Regions from separate parts of the Roseateles sp. DAIF2 genome, predicted to be linked through region 2. Evidence: predicted binding sites of a transcription regulator. Region 2 holds the regulator's gene; the other holds the start of a gene.

Region 1 (7,452 bases), 1.8 Mb from region 2:
CGCCCAGGTGATCGCGCCGATCTCGCCATCGGTCTTCAGCGGCCGGCCGCTGGCATCGACATGGCGGGCCTGGAACAGCCGCACCGCCTGCTTCATGTTCGGCCCGAAGTTCGGGTTGTCCGGGTCCAGCGGCGCGAACCCCGCGGCCTGGTCCTGCAGGGCCAGCACCTGGTTCAGGCGTTGCTTCAGCGCCCTAACGATGCGGGCGTCCTGCTCGCCCTGCTTGATGCTGCGACCCGGGTAGTCCATGCGCGGTCTCCGTACGGCTGTCGACCTGGGCCGATGCTAGGCCGTGGCGTGGGGAGCGCTATCCGGCAAGCTAGGGGCTCAATGAAAATCCCGGCTGGGCGTGAAGATCGCGCCCAGCAGCGGCGACAGGTCCTCGAAATGCTGGGCCAGCAGATGCGCGACGCCGTTCTCCTCCTTCTGCCAGCGGCCGCGCACCGCCAGCAGCCGCGCGCCGATGATGGTGGAGCGGTACTTGGCGTAGACGTCGTGCCAGACGATCACCTGCACATTGCCGTGCTCGTCCTCCAGCGAGACGAAGATCGTGCCCTTGGCGGTCTGCGGGCGCTGGCGCACCGTGACGATGCCGCAGGTCTGCACCGGCCTGCCGCTGACCCATTGCGCCAGCTCGGCCGAGCTCTTGATCCCGCGCTCGGCCAGGCGCGGCCGCAGGATGGCCAGCGGGTGGCGGCGCAGGGTCAGGCCGGTGGCCGCATAGTCCCAGCGCACCTCCTCGCCCTCGGGCGCGACGGGCAGCTCCAGCTGGGCCTCGCCCTCGGCCTCCTGCGCGCCGGCCTCGCGCAGGAGCGGCGGCAGGCGCTGCCAGGCCGTGGCCTGCCAGACCTGCTGGCGGCGATGGCCGGCCAGCGACTTGAGCGCATCGGCCGCGGCCAGCTGCTGCATCTCGCGCTGCTCAAGCCTGGCGCGCAGGGCCAGGTCTTGCGCATCGGCAAACGGTGCCACGGCGCGAGCCGTGGCGATGCGCTGCGCCGCCTCGGCCGACAGGCCCGACACCAGGCGCAGGCCCAGGCGCACGGCCAGATCACGCGCGGCGCCGGGATTGGGTTCCAGACTGCTGTCCACGTCGCTGACGCTCACGTCCGGCGGCCGCACCTCGACGTCATGGCGGCGCGCGTCCTGTACCAGCTGGCTGGGCGTGTAGAAGCCCAGCGGCTGCGAGTTCAAGAGCGCGCAGAGGAAGATGCCGGGCTCGTGGCACTTGATCCAGCAGGACACATAGGTCAGCAGCGCGAAGCTGGCGGCGTGGCTCTCGGGGAAGCCGTAGGAGGCGAAGCCCTTGATTTGGCGGAAGATCTGCTCGGCGAACTGGTCGCTGTAGCCGCGCTCGCGCATGCCGCCGATGATCTTCTCGTAGAACTGCTGCAGGTCGCCGGGGCGCTTCCAGGCCGCCATCGCGCGGCGCAGCTGGTCGGCCTCGCCGGCGGAGAAGCCGGCGGCGATCATCGCGACCTGCATCACCTGCTCCTGGAAGATCGGCACGCCGAAGGTGCGCTCCAGCGCGGCCTCCAGGCCCTTGGGGTAGTCGATCGTGCCGCCGGCGCGATGGATGGCGCGGTTCTTCAGATAGGGGTGCACCATGCCGCCCTCGATCGGACCGGGTCGCACGATCGCCACCTCGACCACCAGGTCGTAGTAGTTGCGTGGCCGCAGGCGCGGCAGCATCGACATCTGTGCGCGGCTCTCGATCTGGAACACGCCGACGGTGTCGGCCTTGCAGATCATGTCGTAGGTCGCGGCGTCGCCCTCGGGGATGCTGGCCAGGTCGTAGTCCTTGCCGCGCCATTGGCGGTAGAAGTTGAAGCAGCGCTGCAGGCAGGACAGCATGCCCAGGGCCAGCACGTCGACCTTCATCAGCCCGACCGAGTCGAGGTCGTCCTTGTCCCATTCGATCACCGTGCGCTTGTCCATCGCCGCGTTCTCGATCGGCACCAGCCGGTCCAGCGGCCCCTGGGTCAAGACGAAGCCACCGACATGCTGGCTCAGGTGGCGCGGCATGCCCATCAGCTGGCGCGACAGCTGCACCAGCTGGCGCAGGGTCTGACCGTCCTCGTCGAGGCCCAGCTCGGCGCAGAGCTGGCGCAGGCGCGCATCGGGCAGTGATTCCTCGGACCAGCCATGGTGGTCTAGCGCCAGCCGCTCCAGCAGCGTCTCGTCCATGCCCAGCGCCTTGCCGACATCGCGGATCGCGCTCTTGGCGCGGTAGCTGATCACGGTCGCGGCCAGCGCGGCGCGGTCGCGGCCGTATTTCTCGTAGAGGTACTGGATCACGAGCTCGCGCTTCTCATGCTCGAAATCGACATCGATGTCCGGCGGCTCGCCGCGCTCGCGGCTGATGAAGCGCTCGAACAGCAGGGTGCTGCGCCCGGGGTCGACCGAGGTGATCTTCAGGCAGTAGCAGACCACGCTGTTGGCCGCCGAGCCGCGGCCCTGGCAGAGGATGCCGAGGCGGCGCGCATGGGCGACGATGTCGGCCACGGTCAGGAAGTAATGCTCGTAGCGCAGCTCCTCGATCAGGGCCAGCTCATGCTCGATGCGTTCGCGCCACTGGTCGGGCACGCCGCCCGGCCAGCGGTCCGCCATGCCGGCATAGGTCAGCCGGCGCAGATGGCTGGCCGGCGTCTCGCCCGCGGGCACGACCTCGCTGGGGTAGCGGTAGCGGATCTCGTCCAGCGAGAAGCTGCAGCTCTCCATCAGCAGCAGGGTCTGCGCCAGCAGGTCCGGCGGATAGAGCTGCGCCAGCCGCAGCCGGCTGCGCAGATGGCGCTCGGCATTGGGCTGCAGGTCCATGCCGCAGTCGCGCACCGGCTTGCCCAGGCGCGTGGCGGTCATCACGTCCTGCAGGGCCTTGCGCGAGCGCACATGCATGTGCACATCGCCGCAGGCCAGCAGCGGCAGCGCGGTCTGCTCCGCGACCGCGCGCAGGCGCTGCAGCCACAGCTCGTCGCCGATGTCGCGCAGCAGCTCGACGCCGATCCAGGCGCGGCCGGGGTGATGGCGCAGCAGCCACAGCGCCGGCGCCAGCAGGGCCGCGTCATCGGCCTCGCGGCGCGGCAGCAGGATGATCTGGCAGCCGGCCAGCCGGCCCGGCATCAGCTGCGAGCGCCGCAGCCGGTACTGGCCCTTGGTCGCACTCTCGCGCCGCAGCCGGGTGATGAACTGGCAGAGGTTGCCGTAGCCCTCCAGGTCCCGGGCGATCGCGACGATCTTGAAGTCCGGCTCGCCGCTGAGGTCATCGCGCACCAGGAACTCGGCGCCGATCAGCAACTGCGGCAGCACGATCTCCTGTCCCTCTGCCTCTGCCTCTGCCTCTGCCTCTGCCTCTGCCTCTGCCTCGGCCGCGGCACGCAGGCGCTTGAGCTGGGTATAGGCGCGCACCACGCCGGCCAGCGAGCATTCGTCGGTGATCGCGAGGCCGGCATAGCCCAGGCGCCAGGCGCGCTCGACCAGCTCCTCGGGATTGGAGGCGCCGCGCAGGAAGCTGAAGTTGCTGAGGCAATGCAGCTCGGCGTACTCCGGAATCATGGAGCCCCCCGCCCGCGGGTACGCGGTCGGCCCCCCGAGGGGGCTCGGCCGTTCTTGGGAGCGGCCCGGCGAACGGCCATGCTCATGCGAAGACTCCATGCAGAAACCAGCCCGACTCCTCCCCCGAGAGGCGCTGCTGGTAGATCCACAAGAGCCCCGCCTGCGCGCTCTGCGCCAGCACATAGTCGCGCTGCACCAGGCCCTGGCCGCGGGCCTGGCCGGCCCACCAGCCGCCCTCGACGCGCTGTGGCTTGGTCAGCAGCTGCAGTGGCTCGCCCAGGTAGCGCGGCTGGCTGTGGACGGCCTCCAAGGGCTGCGGCGGTTCCAGCAGCCAGGCCGGCTGCGGGTAGAGCGGCGGCCGCGCGGCGCTCGGCCGCGCCGGGCCGGGCCAGGGCAGCCAGCGCTGCATCAGCTCCATCCGGTGGTCCTCCCGCAGCTCGCCGGCGCGCACCCGCTCCGGCCCCAGGCGCACCGACAGGCGTTCCAGCAGGCGCGGCAGCGGCTCGATGGCCTCGTCCGGCGAGCTGGGCAGCAGGCTGGCCGCCTGCTCGGGCTTCAGCATCACCTCGTCGGCGCGCAGCGTCAGTTCGCCGACCGGCGCGGCCAGCTCCAGCCGCGCCAGATGCTCGGCCAGCAGCCGGCTTAGGTGGCGCAGCTCGCGGGTCGGGTCGGCGGTGCCGAACTGCAGCTCGCCGTCCAGCGCCACGTCGCGGCCGCGCATCGCGTCATGCTGCCAGGCCAGGGTCAGCTGCTTGATGCCGGCCTGGCGCGCGGCCAGCCAGCCGCACAGCTGGCGCAGCAGGACCTCCGCGTAATGCACCAGGGCCGGGGCATGCTCGATGCGAAAGGGCAGCTCCAGCCGCGCCTCGAAACGCTCCGGCGCCTGCAGCCAGGCATGGGCCTCCTGGCTGTGGCCATAGGCGCGGTCCAGCGCCAGCAGCAGTCCGTCGCCGAAGCGCCGGCCGAGGGCGCGGCGCGGCAGCGCGCGCAGCTGGCCCAGGCTGCGGCAACCCAGGCGCAGCAGCATGGCCTGGTGTTCGTTTGCGGCGCTCAGGGCCGCCAGCGGCAGCGCGTCCAGCAGGGTCTCCAGCGGCTCGGCCAGGCCGTCGTGCCGGCCGGCGCGGGCCAGGGCCAGCGCGCCCAGGCTGGTCGGCGCCCAGGCCATGCCGCCCAGGCCCAGATCACGCGCCTCGCGCCACAGGCGGCGGTGCAGGCGCGTGGCGCCGCCGAAGAGACGCAGGCTCGCGCCGACCTCCAGCACGACGGCCTCCTCCAGCCACGCGACGCGCGGCGTGAACTGCAGCGCCCACCAGCCCAGGGCGCGCAGTGAGGCCTCCAGGGTCTGCTCAGACCCCGAGTCGCTGCTCGACGCGAGCAGGGCGAGCCAATGCGGCGCCGACATCGCGGGACTCCTGAGGGACAACGGTGGGCAGCGGGCCGCCCTGCAGCAGCCGGCTGGACAGGACCGGCGCCAGCGCCGGCGGCACGGCGCGCAGCCGCAGCGGCGCCGCCAGCGCCGGACCGCGGCGCTTGAGGATGCGCAGCTCCAGTTCCCAATCGGCCCGCGGTTGCAGCAAGAGGCGCAGCGGCGCGGCCGAGGATTGCGTGGCCGCCGCCGCGGCGCGGAACACGAAGCAGGGCGCCTGGGCCCCCAGCGCGCAGGCCTGCAGCCGACGCAGCTGGTCGGGCCGGGTCGATTCCGGCAGCCAGGCCAGCAGGGCGCCGGCGGCATTGGCCTTCAGCGCCTGCTCCAGGGTCCAGAGCACCTGGGTCGCGCCGGCGGGGGCCAGCCAGACGATCTGCCGCGGGTTCAGCCCCCAGGCGGCCAGGCCGGGCAGGTGCGGCGTGAAGGGCGGGTTGATCAGCAGCAGCGAGCGGCCGCCGGCCTGCTGTGCGGCGGCCAGGGTCGGGCCCAGCAGGCGCAGCTCGCAGACGCCGGCGCGCGGCTGCAGGATCTCGCTGAGCGCGCGGCCCGGCCAGCCACCGCCCGGCAGCAGGGCATCCAGCGCCGCGAAGCCCGAGGCCAGGCCGGGCGCATGGCCATGGGCCAGCTCCGAGCCGCGCCACAGCGCCTGGCCCAGCGGGCCGCCGAGCAGGGGGACGGAGGCAGCGGCGGCGCGCGTCCCCGGCATGGGTGGGGACGCCGGCGGCTGCCGTGACGGGGCGGCATGCATGGCTGTGCGAGGGGCGTGGTGGGGATGTTGGCTGTATTTTTATACAGTATACGAGGCCGGGCGGCCCGCCAAGCCCTGCCGGCTTATCCGAGCGATTCGTGCAGCTTTTTGCGGCCTGTCTGTTTTTGGCGGCAAATCCGGCCCGCCACGCCCGGGCAGGGGGGCATGGAAACAGATGAGGCTTGAGATATGAGGTAAAACCCTGATCTCTGCCAAGTGGCCCCGAGCCACCAGCAATCCGCCCAGGAGGCCGAGCCGAAGATGCCGTTGCGAGAGGATCAGTTGCCGCTGTCGACGACGCCGCTGGAAACCGCGCGGCTGCTGTTGCGCATGCCCCGCGAGACGGACCTGGACGCGATCTACGAGCTGCATGCCGACCCGGTGACGAACCGCTTCAGCCCCGGTGGGCTGCTGGGCTCGCGGGCCGCGGCCGAGACCTTGTTGCAGGGCTGGCTGGCGCATTGGCAGGTCCAGGGCTTCGGCTACTGGGCGATCGCGCTGCGCGAGCAGCCGGACGAGCTGATCGGCCTGGGCGGCATCATGAGCCGGCCGGTGGCGGGCCAGCCGGGCCTGTATCTCTACTTCCGCTTCCGGCCCCAGCATTGGGGCCAGGGCTATGCGTCGGAGATGGCGCAGGCCGCGCTGGCGCTGGCCTTCGAGCAGCTGCAGGCCGGCGCGGTGCAGGCGGTGGTGCAGCCGGCCAACACGCCCTCGCGCAAGACCCTGGACCGGCTGGGCCTGCTGCTGAAGGGCTCGCTGGCCGATGTGCCCGGCCAGGCCCCCAGCCTGCAGTATGAGATCACCGCGGCGCGCTGGGCCGCGCTGCCGAGGACGCCGACCGAGCCGACGCCGTTTGGCGCCTGATCCTCACGCCTGCCAGGATTGCCTTTCCGCGCGAGCGGCGCCGATCCGGCTTCGCCGGGCGGCCGGCGCTGCCCCCTTGAGGGGGCCGGCGCAGCCGGTAGGGGGTGGGCTCAGTTCTTGGGCTTGTAGGCGATGACGTCGATCTCGACCTTGGCGTCGACCATCAGGCGGGCCTCGGTGGTGGAGCGGGCGGGCTTGCCGTTCGGGAAGTAGCTCATGTAGACGCGGTTGAAGGCGCCGAAGTCGCGCGCGTCGTCCAGCCACACCGTGCTCTTGCAGACATCGTCCAGGGTGCAGCCGGCCAGGGCCAGCACGGCCTTCAGATTGGCCATCACCTGATGGGTCTGGGCCTCGATGCCGCCGGTGATGATCTCGCCCTGGGCATTGGCGGGCACCTGGCCGGACACATAGACGAAATCGCCGGCACGCACCGCGGGCGAGAAGGGGCGGGCCTGCTGGTCGGAGGCGACGGGCGGGGCGCCCAGGTATTCCAAAGGCATGGCGAGGTTCCTGATGGGTGGATGGATGAAAGGGTGGCTGTTGGTGTGAAAGTGTATTTCAGTAAAGTCGCCATGTCATCGGGTTTTCTCTAGGATTTGGCGCACAAAAACCGCATATCGTTCTCGCAGCTGAAACTAATTTTCAAGCGGAGACATCAGTATGCGTCGTGACCCAGCAGCAGCTTCCCCTGCCTCCACGCCCTCGCCGCAGCGGCGCCAGGCCTTGAGCCGGATCGCGGCGGCCCCTCTGGCCGCGGCCTGCCTGTCGATCTGCAGCGCCGGCTTCCTGCCCGGCGCGGCGCTGGCCCAGGCCCCCGCCAGCCATGCCACCCTGGCGATGGTGGGCGAGCCGCAGACCCTGGATC
Region 2 (7,452 bases):
TGCTGGAGATCGGCAACGAGCGCCCCTTCTTCGAAGCGGCCTTCCCCGGCCTGGCGGTGGCCTGGATGGAGACCTCGTCCGGTGCCGATCAGGTCTGCCTGATCACGCGCGAGGCGCTGACCCTGGCCGCCTGAGTACAAGAACAGAAGAAGCAGTTTTCCCCATGATCCAACTGAAGAACATCACGCTGCGCCGCGGCACCAAGATCGTCCTGGACGATGCCAGCGTCACCCTGCAGCCCGGCGAGAAGATCGGCCTGGTGGGCCGCAACGGCGCCGGCAAGTCCAGCCTGTTCGCACTGCTGACCGACCGCCTGCAATCGGACAAGGGCGAGGTCGAGATCCCGCGCCAATGGGCCGTCGGCGAGGTCGCGCAGAACATGCCCGAGACCGACATGCCGGCCACCGACTTCGTGCTGGAGGGCGACACGCGCCTGATGGCCGCGCGCCAGGCCCTGGCCGACGCGGAAGCGGCCGAGGATGGCCATGCGATGGCCGATGCCCATGGCCTGCTGATGGACGCCGGCGCCTTCGACGCCAAGCCGCGCGCGCAGGCCCTGCTGATGGGCCTGGGCTTCAAGGGCGATCAGGTCGATGCGCCGGTGAACAGCTTCTCCGGCGGCTGGCGTATGCGCCTGCAACTGGCGCGCGCGCTGATGTGCCCGGCCGACCTGATGCTGCTGGACGAGCCGACCAACCATTTGGACCTGGACGCCCTGGTCTGGCTGGAAGCCTGGCTGCAGCGCTACGACGGCACCCTGATCATCATCAGCCATGACCGCGAATTCCTCGATGCGATCACCAAGGTGACCCTGCATCTGGACGAGGCCAAGCTGATGCGCTACGGCGGCAACTACACCGCGTTCGAGGCGATGCGCGCCGAGCGCATGGTGCTGCAGCAGGCCGCGTTCGAGAAACAGCAGGACCGCATGGCGCACCTGCAGAAGTTCATCGACCGCTTCAAGGCCAAGGCCAGCAAGGCCAAGCAGGCGCAGAGCCGCGTCAAGGCGCTGGAGCGCATGGAGAAGCTGGCGCCGGTGCTCACCGCTTCGGACTTCAGCTTCGAGTTCCGCGAACCGGTCAGCCTGCCGAACCCGATGCTGATGTTCGACGAGGTGGCCTGCGGCTACGACACCGACGAGGGCGAGAAGATCATCGTGCGCGGCATCGACCGCTCGGTGTTGGCCGGCCAGCGCATCGGCATCCTGGGCGCCAACGGCCAGGGCAAGTCGACGGTGGTGAAGACGGTGGCGCGCATGCAGCGCGCGATGGGTGGCAAGATCACCGAGGGCAAGGGCCTGTCGATCGGCTATTTCGCGCAGCAGGAGATGGATGTGCTGCGGCCCGAGGAAGGGCCGCTGTCGCACATGATCCGGCTGGCCAAGGAGGTGAGCCCGGGCGCGCGCGAGCAGGAGCTGCGCGACTTCCTGGGCCAGTTCCGCTTCGTCGGCGACATGGTGAACCAGGCGGTGGGCAGCCTCTCCGGCGGCGAGAAGGCGCGCCTGGTGCTGGCGATGCTGGTCTGGCAGCGCCCCAACCTGCTGCTGCTGGACGAGCCGACCAACCACCTGGACCTGCAGACCCGCGAGGCGCTGTCCATGGCGCTGAACGAGTTCGAGGGCACGGTGATGCTGGTCAGCCATGATCGCGCGCTCTTGCGCGAGGTGTGCGACGAGTTCTGGCTGGTCACCAAGGGCGGCGTCGGCCCCTTCGACGGCGACCTGGACGACTATCAGAAATGGCTGCTCGAGCAGTCCAAGGAGGCGGCCAAGCTGGCCAAGGAGGCCGCGAAGAAAGGGGCGGCTGCGGCACCCGCGCCCGTCGCCGCCGCCGCCGTTGCGGCGCCCGCTCCCGAGCCGGCCGCGCCGGCGGTATTCAAGCGCGAGGACCGCAAGGCCAGCGGCCAGGCCCGCCAGCGCCTGGCCGAGCAGACGAAACCACTGCGCAAGGAGATGGAGGCCATCGACGCCAAGCTGAACAAGCTGGCCGACGAGCGCCAGGCCATCGAGGCCCAGCTGGCGGCTGGCACGGCCGCGGCGGCCCAGATCGTCGAGTCCGGCAAGCGCCTGAAGGCGATCCACGACGAGCTCGAGGCCGCCGAGCTGCGCTGGCTGGAGCTCAGCGCCGAGGTCGATGCGATCCAGGCCTCGGCCTGATCACCACGCTGCCAACACGCCGGCGATCGCGATGATCGCCGGCAGCGCCTGCACATAGAGGATCTTGCGGCTGGCCGTCGCCGCGCCATAGAGCCCGGCCACCAGCACGCAACCCAGGAAGAACAGCTGCGTCGGTACATCGCCGCGCGCCAGCCCCCAGAGCAGGCCCGCGGCCAGGAAGCCGTTGTACAGGCCCTGGTTCGCCGCCAGCACCTTCGTGGCCTCGGCGAACTCCGGCGTCAGCCCGAAGGCCTTGCGGCCCTTCGGCGTGGTCCACCAGAACATCTCCAGCAGCAGGATGTAGAGATGGATCAGGGCCACCAGCCCCACCAGCAGGTTCGCGACGATCGTCATCAAGGTAGCTCCCCGTTCCTCGTTGGGCGAATAACCATTTAAGTTGTACGCAATTTAATTGCCAACTACATTAACAGCCATGGCACGCAGCAAGACCCCCGCAAGCAAACCGGCGCTCCCGGCCGACGTCGACTGGCTGCGCCTGGACCAGCAGCTGTGCTTTGCGCTGTACTCGAGTTCGCTGGCGATGACCAAGCTCTACAAGCCGATGCTGGAGCCGCTGGGCCTGACCTATCCGCAGTATCTGGTGATGCTGGTGCTTTGGGAGCAGGATGGCATCAGCGTTTCCACCCTGGGCCAACGCCTGTCGCTGGACTCCGGCACCCTGACGCCGCTGCTCAAGCGCATCGAGGCCGCCGGCCTGATCGAGCGCCGGCGCGCCGCCGAGGACGAGCGCCGGGTCGACATCCTGCTGACCGCGGCCGGCCGCGACCTGCGGCAGCAGGCGCAGGACATCCCGCCCCGGCTGGCCTGCGCGGCCGCCTGCCCGCTGGAAGAACTGAGTTCCCTGACCCGACGCCTGCATGAGCTGCGCCAGCGGCTGGCCGGCGCCGAGCCTTCATCCCCCTCACCCACCACCACCGACCGATAGAAGGAAGAAACCCATCATGGCACTCGACAAAGTCCTCTACACCGCCACCGCCACCTCCACCGGCGGCCGCCAAGGCAGCTCGTCCAGCTCGGACGGCGCGCTGAACGTTACCCTGTCCACGCCCAAGGAACTGGGCGGCCCCGGCGGCCCGGGCACCAATCCCGAGCAGCTGTTCGCGGCCGGCTATTCGGCCTGCTTTATCGGCGCGCTCAAGCATGTCGCCGGCGCCAAGAAGATCGCACTGCCGTCCGAGGTGTCCATCACCGCCGAGGTGGGCATTGGCCCGATCCCGGCCGGCTTCGGCATCCAGGCCACGCTGAACATCTCGGTGCCGGGCGTGGACCGCGCCGTCGCGCAGGAGCTGGTGAACGCCGCCCACCAGGTCTGCCCCTACTCGAACGCGACCCGCGGCAATATCGACGTGACGCTGAACCTGGTCTAAGCCAACAAGTCCAGCAGCAGCTGGACGCGGGCCTTCACCGGACTCAAGGCGCCGGCGCTCGGGAGAGCGCCGGCGCTTTCCATCACCGGTCCGGCATCGCAGCGGGTGCTGCGCAGCACCTTCACGCCGGCCGAGCGCGCTTCGCGCAGCGCCGCCTCCAGCGCGTGGCTCAGGGTGCCGTTGCCGGTGCCGGCCACCACCAGCCCGTCCACGCCCTGCGCCAGCAGCGCGCGCACCAGGGCGCCATCGGCGCCCACATGGTTCAAGAGGATCTGCACCCGCGGCCATGCCGTGGCGGCGCGCGCCTCGATACGCGCCAATCCCAGTCCATCGCCCGCCGCAGGCCAGGCGCCCAGCAGGCGCAGCACGCCCTCCTCCACCAGCCCCAGCAGCGCGCCGTCGCTGGAGGCGAAGGCCTCGACCTTGTAGCTGTGCACCTTGCGCACCTGCTCTGCGCTATGGATCGCGCCAGCGAACACCGTCAGCACGCCGCGCGCGCCGGGATGCACCGCGACCGCCACCGCATCCAGCAGGTTCTGCGGTCCGTCGGTCTGCAGCGCGGTGGCCGGGCGCATCGCCGCGGTCAGCACCACCGGCTTGGCCGGCGCCAGCACCCGCTGCAGGAAGAACGCGGTCTCTTCCAGGGTGTCGGTACCGTGGGTGATCACCAGGCCCGCGACCTCCGGCCGCGCCAGATGCTCGGCCACGCGCCGCGCCAGCTTCTGCCAGGTGGCGAAATCCATGTCCTTGCTGTCGAGCTGGGCCAGCTGCTCGGCCTCCAGCGGCCGGCCGGCCAGGGCCGGGATCGCGTCGAGCAGCTGCTGCACGCCGAGTTCGGCGGCCTTGTAGCCGACATTGTCCGAGGCCTGCGCCGCCCGGCCGGCAATGGTGCCGCCGGTGCCCAGAATCACCACGAGATTGCTGTTGTTCGAGGAGCTCATTGATTCCTGGATAAATGAACAGTTACTGGATATATACTCAGACGATAAGAAAGCAAAGAACCGCCCTTACCAACACCGCCAGCGAGGTGCCTCGTGGACGATAACAGCAGCCCCAAACTCACCGCCCGACAGCAGCAGATCTTCGATCTCGTGCGCGAAGCCATCGAAACCACCGGCGCCCCGCCCACCCGGGCCGAGATCGCGGCCGAACTGGGTTTCCGCTCCGCCAACGCGGCCGAGGAACATCTGCAGGCCCTGGCCCGCAAGGGCGTGATCGAACTGGTCGGCGGCACCTCGCGCGGCATCCGGCTGAAGTCTGACACATTGCGCGCGCTGAACCAGGAACGCCAGGAGCGCCGCCTGCGCGAGGAGCAGATGCAGTTCGCCCTGCCCCTGGCCAGCCTGGCGCAGCTGACCTTGCCGCTGATCGGCCGCGTCGCCGCCGGCGCGCCGATCCTGGCGCAGGAACATATCGAGCAGAGCTACACGGTCGAGGCCGGCATGTTCGCCCGCCGGCCGGACTTCCTGCTGAAGGTCAAGGGCATGAGCATGAAGGACATCGGCATCATCGATGGCGACCTGCTCGCGGTGCAGAAGGCCAGCGAGGCCAAGAACGGCCAGATCGTCGTGGCCCGCATCGGCGATGAGGTCACGGTCAAGCGCTACCAGAAACGTCGCGACGGCATCAGCCTGCTGCCCGAGAACGCCGACTTCGAACCCATCCAGGTAACGCCGCAGGACGATTTCGCGATCGAGGGCCATGCGGTCGGCCTGATCCGCAACTCGCTGAGCTTCTGAGCGATGGCCGCAGCCGCCGCGAAGGCCCGGCATTGTGAGGACTGCGCGAGCCTCGAGCAGATTCCCAACATCGGCCCGGCCATGGCGGCCGACCTGCGCCTGCTAGGCATCCAAACGCCGCAGCAGCTGCGTGGCCGCGATGCCTTCGTGCTCTACCAGCAGCTGTGCGTGATCACCGAGCAGCGCCAGGATCCCTGTGTGCTCGACACCCTGATGGCCGCGGTCGATTTCATGCGCGGCGCGCCAGCCAAACCCTGGTGGCATTACACGGCGGAGCGCAAGCTGGTTTACGGGCAGGTTTGAACGACGCCACGGCCGATATTTACACCCGGACCCGGGCATCGCAAGGCGCGAGGAATCTCCACATGCCTTCGGCTATTGAATCCAAACCAGCAAAGAAAAAGCCCCGAGTATCTACATACTCGGGGCTTCAATATTTTGGCGGAGTGGACGGGGCTCGAACCCGCGACCCCCGGCGTGACAGGCCGGTATTCTAACCAACTGAACTACCACTCCGCAGTGGCGATGAATACCGTCTAGCGTATTCATCAAACTGGTACCTCGTAGGGGATTCGAACCCCTGTAGCCACCGTGAAAGGGTGGTGTCCTAGGCCTCTAGACGAACGAGGCAATAAAATCTACCTGAACCGCGCGCCACCAGAATTTTGGTGGAGGTAAGCGGGATCGAACCGCTGACCTCTTGCATGCCATGCAAGCGCTCTCCCAGCTGAGCTATACCCCCTTATCGGGTAACGCGCCGTTCAAGCGTATCTATTATATCTCATTTTAAATACAAACGGCCAACTTAATGGCCGTTTGCATCTGCAAACCTTGGCGGAGTGGACGGGGCTCGAACCCGCGACCCCCGGCGTGACAGGCCGGTATTCTAACCAACTGAACTACCACTCCGCAGTGGAATAAATTCGTAATCTTTTCAGATTATATATCAATAATCTGCTTCAATCACCAAGTTTATCAAACTTGTTCGTCTTTCGACGTATTTTCCAATCCAAAAAGAATTGGTACCTCGTAGGGGATTCGAACCCCTGTAGCCACCGTGAAAGGGTGGTGTCCTAGGCCTCTAGACGAACGAGGCAATATGCCTTCTTGAACTGCGCGCCACCAGAAAATCTGGTGGAGGTAAGCGGGATCGAACCGCTGACCTCTTGCATGCCATGCAAGCGCTCTCCCAGCTGAGCTATACCCCCTCAGGATCTACAGCGGCTTTTTGAATCCTTGCCTTGCGGCTTGGTTCTCCTGGCTGCTGCGATTCTTTGTGTGTCGCGCTGTTCAAGCGAGAAAAAGATTATAGAACGATTTTCAGACGCTGCGCAAGCGTTTGATGACAATTTCTTTGTCGAACAGTTCCAGCACCGCATCGACCGACGGTGTCTGCGCGCGACCGCACACCAGCACGCGCACCGGGATCGCCAGTTGCGGCATCTTCAGGCCGAAGGCGCCGATGGTTTCCTTGATCGCGGCCTGGATCGCGGCCTTGTTCCATTCGAGGTCGGCGAACTTGTCGGCCAGCGCCGCCAGCGCGGGCTTCACCGCGTCGGTGACATGCGTGGTCAGGTCTTCGGCCGCGGGCATCACCGGCGCGAAATACATGCTCAGCCAGTCGGCCAGCACCACCGTGGTCGCGCAGCGATCCTTGAACAGCGCGCAGGGGGCCACCAGGCGCGCGGCCGGTGCCGCGATGCCGCGCTTGGCCAGCTGCGCCTCGACCAGCGCGGCCAGGCGCGCATCGTCGGCCTGCTTGATGTACTGGCTATTGACCCATTCCAGCTTGGCCGGGTCCCATTGGGCCGGGCTCTTGGACAGGTGCGTGCCGTCGAACCAGCTGACCAGTTGCTCGCGCGAGAACAGCTCGTCGTCGCCATGGCTCCAGCCCAGGCGCGACAGATAGTTCAGCATCGCCTCGGGCAGATAGCCGTCTTCTTCATAGGCGGTGACGCTGACCGCGCCACGGCGCTTGGAGAGCTTCAGGCCGTCGTCGCCCAGGATGATGGGCAGATGGCCGAAGGCCGGCAGCGGCGCGCCCAGGGCCTTGAAGATATTGATCTGCCAGGGCGTGTTGTTGATGTGCTCGTCGCCGCGGAAGACCTGGGTGATCGCCATGTCCCAGTCGTCGACCACCACCGCAAAGTTGTAGGTCGGCACGCCCAGG

What was found. The regulator LexA, encoded in region 2, represses DNA repair genes until DNA is damaged. The targets are predictions, from matches to a motif close to ACTGTATNNNNATACAGT.
Region 1: imuA (translesion DNA synthesis-associated protein ImuA) is a predicted target of LexA. The motif match lies at 5,754-5,771, and genes of this name have one in related genera.

Annotation. Positions count from the first base shown of each region.
Region 1 covers NZ_CP049919.1:4,705,187-4,712,638, reverse strand. Annotated here, with positions in the region: gene G8A07_RS21695 (CHAP domain-containing protein) at 1-249, opposite strand, end outside; gene G8A07_RS21690 (error-prone DNA polymerase) at 328-3,549, opposite strand; gene G8A07_RS21685 (DNA polymerase Y family protein) at 3,632-4,951, opposite strand; gene imuA (translesion DNA synthesis-associated protein ImuA) at 4,896-5,681, opposite strand; gene G8A07_RS21675 (GNAT family N-acetyltransferase) at 5,940-6,587, shown strand; gene G8A07_RS21670 (RidA family protein) at 6,698-7,087, opposite strand; gene G8A07_RS21665 (ABC transporter substrate-binding protein) at 7,248-7,452, shown strand, end outside.
Region 2 covers NZ_CP049919.1:2,914,167-2,921,618, reverse strand. Annotated here, with positions in the region: gene prmB (50S ribosomal protein L3 N(5)-glutamine methyltransferase) at 1-134, shown strand, start outside; gene G8A07_RS13305 (ABC-F family ATP-binding cassette domain-containing protein) at 164-2,155, shown strand; gene G8A07_RS13300 (DUF1304 domain-containing protein) at 2,156-2,509, opposite strand; gene G8A07_RS13295 (MarR family winged helix-turn-helix transcriptional regulator) at 2,589-3,101, shown strand; gene G8A07_RS13290 (organic hydroperoxide resistance protein) at 3,118-3,543, shown strand; gene G8A07_RS13285 (asparaginase) at 3,540-4,484, opposite strand; gene lexA (transcriptional repressor LexA) at 4,578-5,282, shown strand; gene G8A07_RS13275 (helix-hairpin-helix domain-containing protein) at 5,286-5,585, shown strand; tRNA gene G8A07_RS13270 (tRNA-Asp) at 5,722-5,798, opposite strand; tRNA gene G8A07_RS13265 (tRNA-Glu) at 5,837-5,912, opposite strand; tRNA gene G8A07_RS13260 (tRNA-Ala) at 5,949-6,024, opposite strand; tRNA gene G8A07_RS13255 (tRNA-Asp) at 6,115-6,191, opposite strand; tRNA gene G8A07_RS13250 (tRNA-Glu) at 6,303-6,378, opposite strand; tRNA gene G8A07_RS13245 (tRNA-Ala) at 6,415-6,490, opposite strand; gene gltX (glutamate--tRNA ligase) at 6,603-7,452, opposite strand, start outside.